2 regions of the Paraburkholderia caledonica genome follow, and region 2 is predicted to be linked to the other one. Evidence: riboswitches for the same ligand, from Rfam matches in the RefSeq annotation. Region 2 holds a riboswitch; the other holds the start of a gene.
What was found. A riboswitch is a leader RNA that binds a small molecule or an ion and turns the genes downstream of it on or off. The one in region 2 is predicted to bind thiamine pyrophosphate.
Positions count from the first base shown of each region.

Region 1: linked by a shared signal. The riboswitch ahead of thiC (phosphomethylpyrimidine synthase ThiC) and the one ahead of H281_RS0128970 (FAD-dependent oxidoreductase) in region 2 are both predicted to bind thiamine pyrophosphate.

Region 1 is NZ_KB911034.1:437,632-442,183, forward strand. It holds gene H281_RS0102015 (glycine zipper 2TM domain-containing protein) at 1-204, opposite strand, end outside; gene thiC (phosphomethylpyrimidine synthase ThiC) at 469-2,400, opposite strand; TPP riboswitch at 2,492-2,610, opposite strand; gene H281_RS0102025 (GreA/GreB family elongation factor) at 2,851-3,270, opposite strand; gene H281_RS0102030 (DUF1223 domain-containing protein) at 3,828-4,552, shown strand, end outside.
Region 2 is NZ_KB911047.1:58,565-63,116, forward strand. It holds gene H281_RS0128955 (SDR family NAD(P)-dependent oxidoreductase) at 16-876, opposite strand; gene H281_RS0128960 (ABC transporter ATP-binding protein/permease) at 873-2,624, opposite strand; TPP riboswitch at 3,006-3,129, shown strand; gene H281_RS0128970 (FAD-dependent oxidoreductase) at 3,348-4,478, shown strand; gene thiS (sulfur carrier protein ThiS) at 4,550-4,552, shown strand, end outside.

The sequences.
Region 1 (4,552 bases), on a different contig from region 2:
GACCTGATTACCAATCACGCCGCCCACGGCCGCGCCGCCGAGCGTGGAAAGCGCACTGCCGCCAATGACCGCACCCGCGGCACCGCCTACACCAGCGCCGATTGCGGTATCCCGTTGCCGCGTACTCATTCCCTCGCAGGCCGAAAGACTCGCGACAACCGCGACGATCATCGCGAGCGAACCCAATTTACGAATCGATTTCATGATGCTCACTCCCTTTGTTGTGATTGGAAGCCGCCTGTCGTATTGCGTTCCTGAATTGATCTTATCGCTGTGGACGGTTTCCAGATGTATGAGGTTGTCAGCAGACTGACGGTTTCGTAATCAAATGTTTCCCAACGCGTAGCAGGAGCCGTACCTGAACAGCAGCCGAAAAAAAGCCCGCTGACGGCGGGCTTTGTGTTGCTAGACGTTGCGCGCGCATCGAAATGCGCGCGCGGCTGTCACCGGTGCGAGAACCGCGTGGCTTTACTGCCGCTGATAGATCTCTGCGCCTTTCTTCATGAACTCGATGGATTTCACTTCCATGCCTTTTTTCAGCGCCTCGTCGTCGGTGACGCCCTGTTGCGCCGCGAATTCGCGCACGTCCTGCGTGATCTTCATCGAGCAGAAATGCGGGCCGCACATCGAGCAGAAATGCGCGACCTTTGCGGAATCCTTCGGCAGCGTTTCGTCGTGGAATTCGCGTGCCTTATCCGGATCGAGACCGAGGTTGAACTGATCTTCCCAACGGAATTCGAAGCGCGCCTTGCTCAATGCATTGTCACGCACCTGCGCGCCCGGATGGCCCTTCGCCAGATCGGCGGCGTGCGCGGCGAGCTTGTACGTGATGATGCCGGTCTTCACGTCGTCCTTGTTCGGCAAGCCCAGGTGTTCCTTCGGCGTCACGTAGCAGAGCATGGCGGTGCCGAACCAGCCGATCATTGCCGCGCCGATGCCCGACGTGATGTGATCGTAACCGGGAGCGATGTCGGTGGTGAGCGGCCCGAGCGTGTAGAACGGCGCTTCGTCACACCATTCGAGTTGCAGGTCCATGTTCTCCTTGATCAACTGCATCGGCACGTGGCCGGGGCCTTCGATCATCGTCTGCACGTCGTGCTTCCATGCGATCTGCGTAAGCTCGCCGAGCGTTTTCAATTCGCCGAGTTGCGCTTCGTCGTTCGCGTCGTAAATCGAGCCGGGACGCAGGCCGTCGCCGAGCGAGAAGGCCACGTCATACGCCTTCATGATTTCGCAGATGTCTTCGAAATGCTCGTACAGGAAGCTTTCCTTGTGATGCGCGAGGCACCACTTCGCCATGATCGAGCCGCCGCGCGACACGATACCGGTCATGCGCTTGGCGGTCAGCGGCACATACTGCAAACGCACCCCGGCATGAATCGTGAAGTAATCGACGCCTTGTTCGGCCTGTTCGATCAGCGTATCGCGGAAGATCTCCCACGTCAGGTCTTCAGCCTTGCCGTTGACCTTTTCGAGCGCCTGATAGATCGGCACCGTGCCGATCGGCACCGGCGAATTGCGGATGATCCACTCGCGCGTTTCGTGAATGTGTTTGCCGGTCGACAGATCCATCACCGTGTCGCCGCCCCAGCGGATCGCCCACGTCATCTTGTCGACTTCCTCGCCGATCGAAGATGTCACCGCCGAGTTGCCGATGTTCGCGTTCACCTTCACGAGGAAGTTGCGGCCGATGATCATCGGCTCGCTTTCCGGGTGATTGATGTTGTTCGGGATGATCGCGCGGCCGCGCGCAACTTCGTCGCGCACGAATTCCGGCGTGATTTCGGTGAGGCCGTTCGGACCAAAAGCGCTTGCACCGAATGCTTGGCCCGGATGCTGACGGCCCATCATCGCGGCGAGCTTTTCGCCGTTCGGACCGCTTGTCTTCAGCGTCTCGAGATATTCCGCGCGGCGCTGGTTCTCGCGAATCGCGATGTACTCCATTTCCGGCGTAATGATGCCTTTGCGCGCGTAGTGCATCTGCGACACGTTCTTGCCGGACATCGCACGGCGCGGCGTGCGGTGCAGGCCTTGAAAGCGCAATTCGGCGGTCGCGGGATCGGCGGCGCGCTCGCGGCCGTAGTCGCTCGTGAGGCCGGAGAGCGGTTCCGTGTCGCCGCGTTCTTCGATCCAGCGCTGACGCAGCGCGGGCAGGCCGGCGCGGATGTCGATCTTCGCTTCGGGATCGGAGTAGGGACCCGACGTATCGTAGACGTAGACGGGCGGATTCTTTTCACCGCCGAAGCTGTCTGGCGTGTCTGATTGCGTGATTTCGCGCATCGGCACGCGGATGTCGGGGCGCGAGCCGGTCACGTAGACCTTGCGGGAGTTCGGCAGCGGCGCGACGGCGGCTTCGTCGACGTGGGCGTCGGCGGAAAGAAACTTCGGGTTGGCGTTCATGCGTGTTCTCCGTCAAAGCAATGTGGGCCGCTAAGCAGGAGACGAGACGGAAGTAGTCGGAATTCGCGAGAGATGAGGCACAAGGGCTGGAGTGCGAAATCCGTACGCTTCCCTGCGCTGGCATTATCCAGATCAGGTTCAAAGGGTATTTCTCACCCACGTGGCACGGACCTCCAACTCCCGTGCATCGCAGGACCCCCGCGTTAGCAGCGCACACGATACACCGGGCGGGCGCCGCTTGGCAACCCGTCTGCAATGCTGTGTGCGATCGGTATGGGCGTCGTGCGTGAGGCGCAGCGCCCTTGCGGGCCGGGGCTATCTGCGGGAGCGAAAGCGCAAGACGTCGCATCGCGTTGCAGCCCGCCGATCCGCTATTTGCGCACTATGCTTGTATTGACGGGCGCGCCGCGTATGACGCGCTGCAGCACTTATGCCACGCGGCCTGTTTGCTTACAGCGTGAAATCGTCCGAGGCTTCGGGCTGGTACAGGATCTTTTCGAGCTTCAGCACCTTTTCGGCGCCGCTTGGCGGCACGAAGCGAATCTGCTCGCCGCGTTTCGCGCCGAGAAGCGCGAGGCCGACTGGCGAGAACACATTCAGGCGGCCATGCGCGAAGTCGGCGTCGGGCGGATAGACGACGGTCCAGGTCATGTGCTCACCGCTGCTTTCGTCGACGAGCGTCGCCTGCGAGTTCATCGTGACCACGTTGGCCGGAATCTCGCGCGAATCGACGATAACCGCGCGCTCCAGTACGTCGTCGAGCATGTCGTGCAAACGTGCGTCCGCGCCGGGTGCAGCGGCGTGCTTCTCAAGACGGGCGACGTCGAGTTCGGTGAGGTAACACTGCTTGGTCCTTCTGGTCGTTTTCACGGCGGCTACTCCAATTCGATCTGCAATATGGCTGCAATCTGTGTGAGGAAACATCATGCGGATGTGATCGGCCCGGCGCCCCGAAAGTCCCCTTGGGGACGACGCGGCTTCAGGCAAGGAAGCGAGCTGCGTCAGGTGGGGCGCCGGGCGGCGAGAAGCGGAAGCGTTTCTGGCGGAAGCGTTCGCGACGGCTCCTCGGCGGAATGCGGCGCGAACTGCACGCGCGCGCATCCACTTGCGCGGCGGGGGCGCAAGCGGGTGTGGGCGCGTGAAGTCGGAGAACGCATTGAAGGGCCGGCAGTTGTCGAGTGGAGATGGGCGACGCACCGCTTGTAGCTGACGATGACTGTGACGACAGCGAGCGGCGCAGTGACTAAGGGCATGTTAGCACGGCGTCTTTCAACGACCTTCGCGAACATTTCGCCGCTGTAAGTCGGGCCGCGCCAAACGGTGATGCGATGAACACGCGTGCAAACGTCAGGCAAAAAAATTTGCGGGGGGCTGTCATAACCTGCTGCGCGCATCGACAAACGTGCAGATCCCGATAGGAGCAGGTCATGCAATCAATCGTCATGCGCCGCGCACGCCGACCGTTCGTTCGAGCCGTCGCAGTTCTCAGTGCAATAGCAATGTTGTCCGCGAGCGGTCTAGCAAATGCAGCCGGCGCGATGTGCAGCGCGCGCAGTCCAGCGCATCGCGTTGCGCTCGTCGAGTTGTACAGCAGCGAAGGGTGCAATAGCTGTCCGCCCGCCGACCAGTGGCTCAGCCAATGGAAGCACAGCGGTTCAACGCAAAGCATCGTGCCTCTGGCGCTGCACGTCGACTACTGGAACAGCCTCGGTTGGACGGATCGCTTCTCGCAGCACCGCTTCACCGAACGGCAGCAGACGCTCACCGATCTTGCGGGCGGTCACACCATCTACACGCCTGAAGTTTTCGTGGCGGGGCGGGAGTTGCGAAGCTGGTCGCAACGCGACAGTTTCGAAGGTCGCGTCGGCAAGCTCGTGGCTGAGCCGGCACGAGCGAACGTTGCCCTCGAACTGAAGCCGCAGACGGGCGGCGCATTCAACGTCGCAGCACGCTTTGACAGCAAGGCTGCCGATACCGTCGGGCCGCTCGATGCCTACGTCGCGGTGTATGAAAACTCGCTGAGCTCGCAGGTCGGCGCCGGCGAAAACCGCGGCGCGACATTGCATCACGAACGAGTGGTGCGGCAATGGATCGGGCCGGTGCCGCTCGTCGGCGGCAATGCGCAGATTACTCGCGACATTCGTTTCGACGA
Region 2 (4,552 bases):
ACTCGGCCCGGTAGTTCAACCCAGCGTCAAACCGCCGTCGACGTGAATCACCTGGCCGGTGATGTGACGCGCTTCGTCGGAAAGCAGAAAGGCAATCAGCGCCGCGACGTCGGCCGGCTCGGCGATGTGGCCAAGCGGCGTCGCCTCGGCTGCGTGCGTCCACACTGCGGCGTTATCGGGGCTCGGCCCGCGATCCTTGCGCGTATAGCCTGGCGCGACGCAGTTCACGGTCACGCCATGCGGCGCGAGTTCGGCGGCCGCGGTTTTCGCGAGCGATTCCAGCGCCGCCTTGGCGGCCGCTGTGGCGGCAAATGGCGCGTCGGCGCGATAGCGGTGTGCGACAAATGAACTGAGCGCGACCACGCGTCCGCGCCTCGACGTTTCGAGTGCCGGCGTGGCGCGTTTCACAAGCGCGGCGAACGCGGCGGGCATCGCTGCGAAGGCCGCGCCCAGCGTGTCGGGATCGAGTGTCTGCAACGTTTGGCGCTGCGCGTGGCCTGCGTTGGCGACCAGTTGATCGAGCGCGCCAAAGGTTGCAAGCGTTTGATGCACCACATGTTCGGCTGCGCCTCGCTCGGCGAGGTCGCCGAAGACGGTGGCGCAGGCCGCGCCATTCGCGCTGCACTCGGCGGCAACTTGCGTGAGACGCTGACGCGATTCGTGATCGGCGCCGCGTGCGTGCAACATCAGCGCAATGCGTGGAGCGTCGATCGCGGGCGGAGTCGTCGATGCGGTGCTTGTCTCCTGCGCGGCCATCCGCAGGGCCGAGAGCCGCCGGGCGAGCGCGGCCCCGATGCCCGAGCCCGCGCCCGTGATCAGTACGACGCGCTCGAAAGCCGCGTTGCTGCCGCTCGTCGCACCGCTGCCGGAAGTCATGCGGCGACCGCTTCGCTGGCACGCTCGACTTCGAGCGTCTCGTCATGGAACGCAGCAAGCGATTCGCGGTGCGCAACGCTGACAATCGCCGCCTTCGGCAGGCGCTCGGTGAAGAGGCGATAGAGCCGCGCTTCGTTTTCGGCGTCGAGCGCGCTCGTCGCTTCATCGAGGAACAGGTAGTCTGGCTTGTGCAGCAGCACGCGTGCCGCGGCAAGGCGCTGTTGCTCGCCCGGCGACAACATGCGCGTCCAGTGCCCCGATTCCTGCAAACGGTCCGCGTACTGCGACAGATGGCAGGTGACGAGCGCCTCGCGGCATTCGTCGTCGGTATATGTGTCGGCTGCCGACGGATAGGTGAGCGCAGCCTTCAGCGTGCCGATCGGCATGTAGCTGACCTGCGGGATGAACATCATGCGCGCGTTGACCGGTGCGTCTATCGAGCCGTCGCCGAACGGCCAGAGGCCGGCGAGCGCGCGCATCAACGTGCTCTTGCCCGAGCCGGATGGGCCGCGCACGAGCCACCGTGAGCCGGGTTCGATCGCGATATCGCGGATGCGCGACAGCGGAGTGCCGTTGGGCAGCGCGAGCTTCAGGCGGTCGGTGGTGAGCGAGTCGGCGTCGACGAAATGCAGGTTGATGCCGCCGTGCGCGGTGGCCGGCGACACCGATTCCTTCAGACGCGGTGCGTGCACGACCCGCTTGAATTCGCGCAACCGGTTCACGGTGGCGCGCCACTCGACGAGTGTCGAGTAACTGTTGATAAACCACGAGAACGAATCGCTGACGGTGCCGAACGCGCTCGAAATCTGCATCAGCACGCCGAATGTGAAGGCGCCCGCGAAGTAACGCGGCGCAGCCACGACGAGCGGGAAAATGATTGCGATCTGGCCATAGAAGCTCAGCACGAAGGTCAAACGCTTCGTGTACTTCATGACCTGCCACCAGTTGTCGCGAATCCGGCCGAACAGCGAATGCGCGTTTTTCTTCTCCGTGTCCATGCCGTTGTAGAACGCGATCTGCTCCGCGTTTTCGCGCAGACGGATCAGGCCGAAACGGAAATCCGCTTCGACTTTCTGTGCCTGATAGTTGATCGGCACCAGCGGGTGGCCGACTTTCTGGATCACGAGCGATCCGACCACCGCGTAAAGCGCGGCCGCCCAGACCATATAGCCGGGGATGTGCAGCGGAACGCCGCCGAGAGTGATGGTCAGCGCGCCGGCGAGCGACCACAGGATCGTGATGAACGACACCAGCGTGACGACCGTGGACAGCAGATCGAGCGTGAGCGACAGCGTGGTGGTGGCGAACGACTGAAGATCGTCGCTGATCCGCTGGTCTGGGTTGTCGGCAAGACGGTCGCGCTCGATCCGGTAGAACGCGCTGTCGTGCAGCCACTCGTTCAGATAGCGCGTGGTGAGCCACTGACGCCAGCGGAAGCCGAGCATCTGCCGCATGTAACGCCCGTAGACCGCGAGAATGATGTAGCCGAACGCGAGGCCCGAAAACACCATCAGCAAATGTGGGAAGTCGCGCACATTCTTGGTTTGCAGCGCGTTGTAGAAGTCGGCGCTCCAGCGGTTGAGCCGGACGTTGATCCACACGACCAGCAGATTCATCACGATGATCGCGAGAAGCAACGCCCACGCCGTCTTGCGTTCTTCCGACACCCAGTAGGGCTTGATCAGGCTCCAGGCGGAGACTTTCTCGTCTGGCGGCAGCGCGGGGCTGGCGGATGTATTCGTTGTCATGAGCGTCCTGAGGAGTGCTGTTCCATTCGGGCCGACCCACGCAGGCCGGCCCATTGCGAATATTTGTGCGTGTGCGGGTGGCGACACCCGGCAAGCATCACCGGTGCGATTGCCGATTCTGGCGCGAAGCCCTTAAGCGAAAATTAATGATCGGCGCGAGTTTTCCGGCGACCGCGCTGCGGGTGTTTCGCCTGCGTCGCCGCGACTTCGCGCCGCCAGGCCCCGCGTCACGCCGCATTCGCTGCGCCATCTCTGCTGGCATTGTGCCAGAGCGCCGCGCCGCCGATATGGGCGACGCCCAAGGCGGTGCCGGATCAAGGCGCGTGCGATGCCGCGCGCCGCTCGTTTGCGAGCGCCGCGCCTTTTATGGTCTAATGACCTTCGACGAAACAGGGGTGCTTCGCACTTGAGCGGCGTGATTTTCACGCTGCGGCAGCGAGGCTGAGAGAGACCCTTTGCACCCGATCCGGGTAATACCGGCGCGGGAAGTTTCCGGAAGCAACCAGTCTTCCATTCCCCGCCGGGCGGCGTTCTTCATTGAAGCACGCTATTGCCTGGCCGGCCTTGCCCGCCGGTTTCGTCCTGGGTACGCGCTTCTTTTTGGCCGTACGGAAAGGACTCGATGACCGCCTATTCTTCAGTTATGTTTCTTGCTCCTTGTCACGTCGCCGGCGGCGTGCACTGCGTTGCCATTGCGCGTTGCATTGGATCGGAGTGCGCACGATGAGCCGCTCTGCACAACTCGATTTCGCGGTGCTCGGCGGCGGCCTGTGCGGGCGTCTCGTCGCGTGGCGGCTCGCCGGGCAAGGGCATCGCGTCGCGCTCTATGAGCGCGGCGACGCAGCCGGTTCGCAAGCCGCCGCGTGGGTCGCCGCAGCGATGCTGGCGCCGCTCGCCGAAGCCGCGAGTGCCGAACTTCTGATCACGCGATTGGGCGCGACCTCGCTCGATACCTGGCCGCAAGTGCTGGCCGAACTGCCCGAACCGGTGTTCTTTCAGCGCAATGGCACGCTCGTCGTCTGGCATCACGCGGATCGCACCGAGGCGCCGTTGTTCGAACGACGCGTGCGTTCGAACGCGCCGGCCGAATTGCTGGACGGCGGCTTCGTCACGCTGGCCGGCGCGCAGCTCGGTGCGGCCGAGCCGGCGCTGGCGGGACGCTTTAGTCAGGGGTGGCTCCTGCCGCGCGAAGGCCAGCTGGATAACCGCCAGGTGCTTCGCGCGCTTGCGGCAGGGCTTGCGCAACGCGGCGTTCAGACTCACTGGAATACACCTGTTAGCGACGCTGCGCTGCCGCCCGCGCGCGTCACGATCGACTGCCGCGGCCTCGGCGCCAAACCCGTGCTGCCGACGCTGCGCGGCATTCGCGGTGAGGTCGCACGCGTGCAAGCGCCAGGCATTAACCTGACGCGCCCGGTGCGGCTGCTGCATCCGCGTTATCCGCTCTACATTGCACCGAAGCAGGACGATCTCTACGTGATCGGCGCAACCGAGGTGGAAGGCGAGGACATGTCGCCCGTCAGCGTGCGTTCCGCACTGGAGCTTTTGAGCGCTGCGTTTTCCGTGCATCCGGGCTTTGGCGAGGCGCGCATTCTGGAGCTGAATTCGCAGTGCCGCCCGACTTTGCCCGATCATCGGCCGGCATTGCTGTGGGACGGCGCGCAGACGCTGCGGGTGAACGGCCTTTACCGGCACGGCTACATGATCGTGCCCGAAGTCGCCGACGAAGCCGTGCGCTTCGCGACGGCGCTGCTGGACGGGCGCATCGGCAACGCCGACGCGTTCGCGGACTGGCAGCGCGGCGCGCGCTGGAGCGAGCTTTTCCAGCACGATTGTGCGCGGGAGCCGGCATGAGCGCCGAACCGTGCCGCAGTGCCGTCAGCACGCTTGTGCTTTAGCCATCGACTGAACCGTATTCGAACATCATG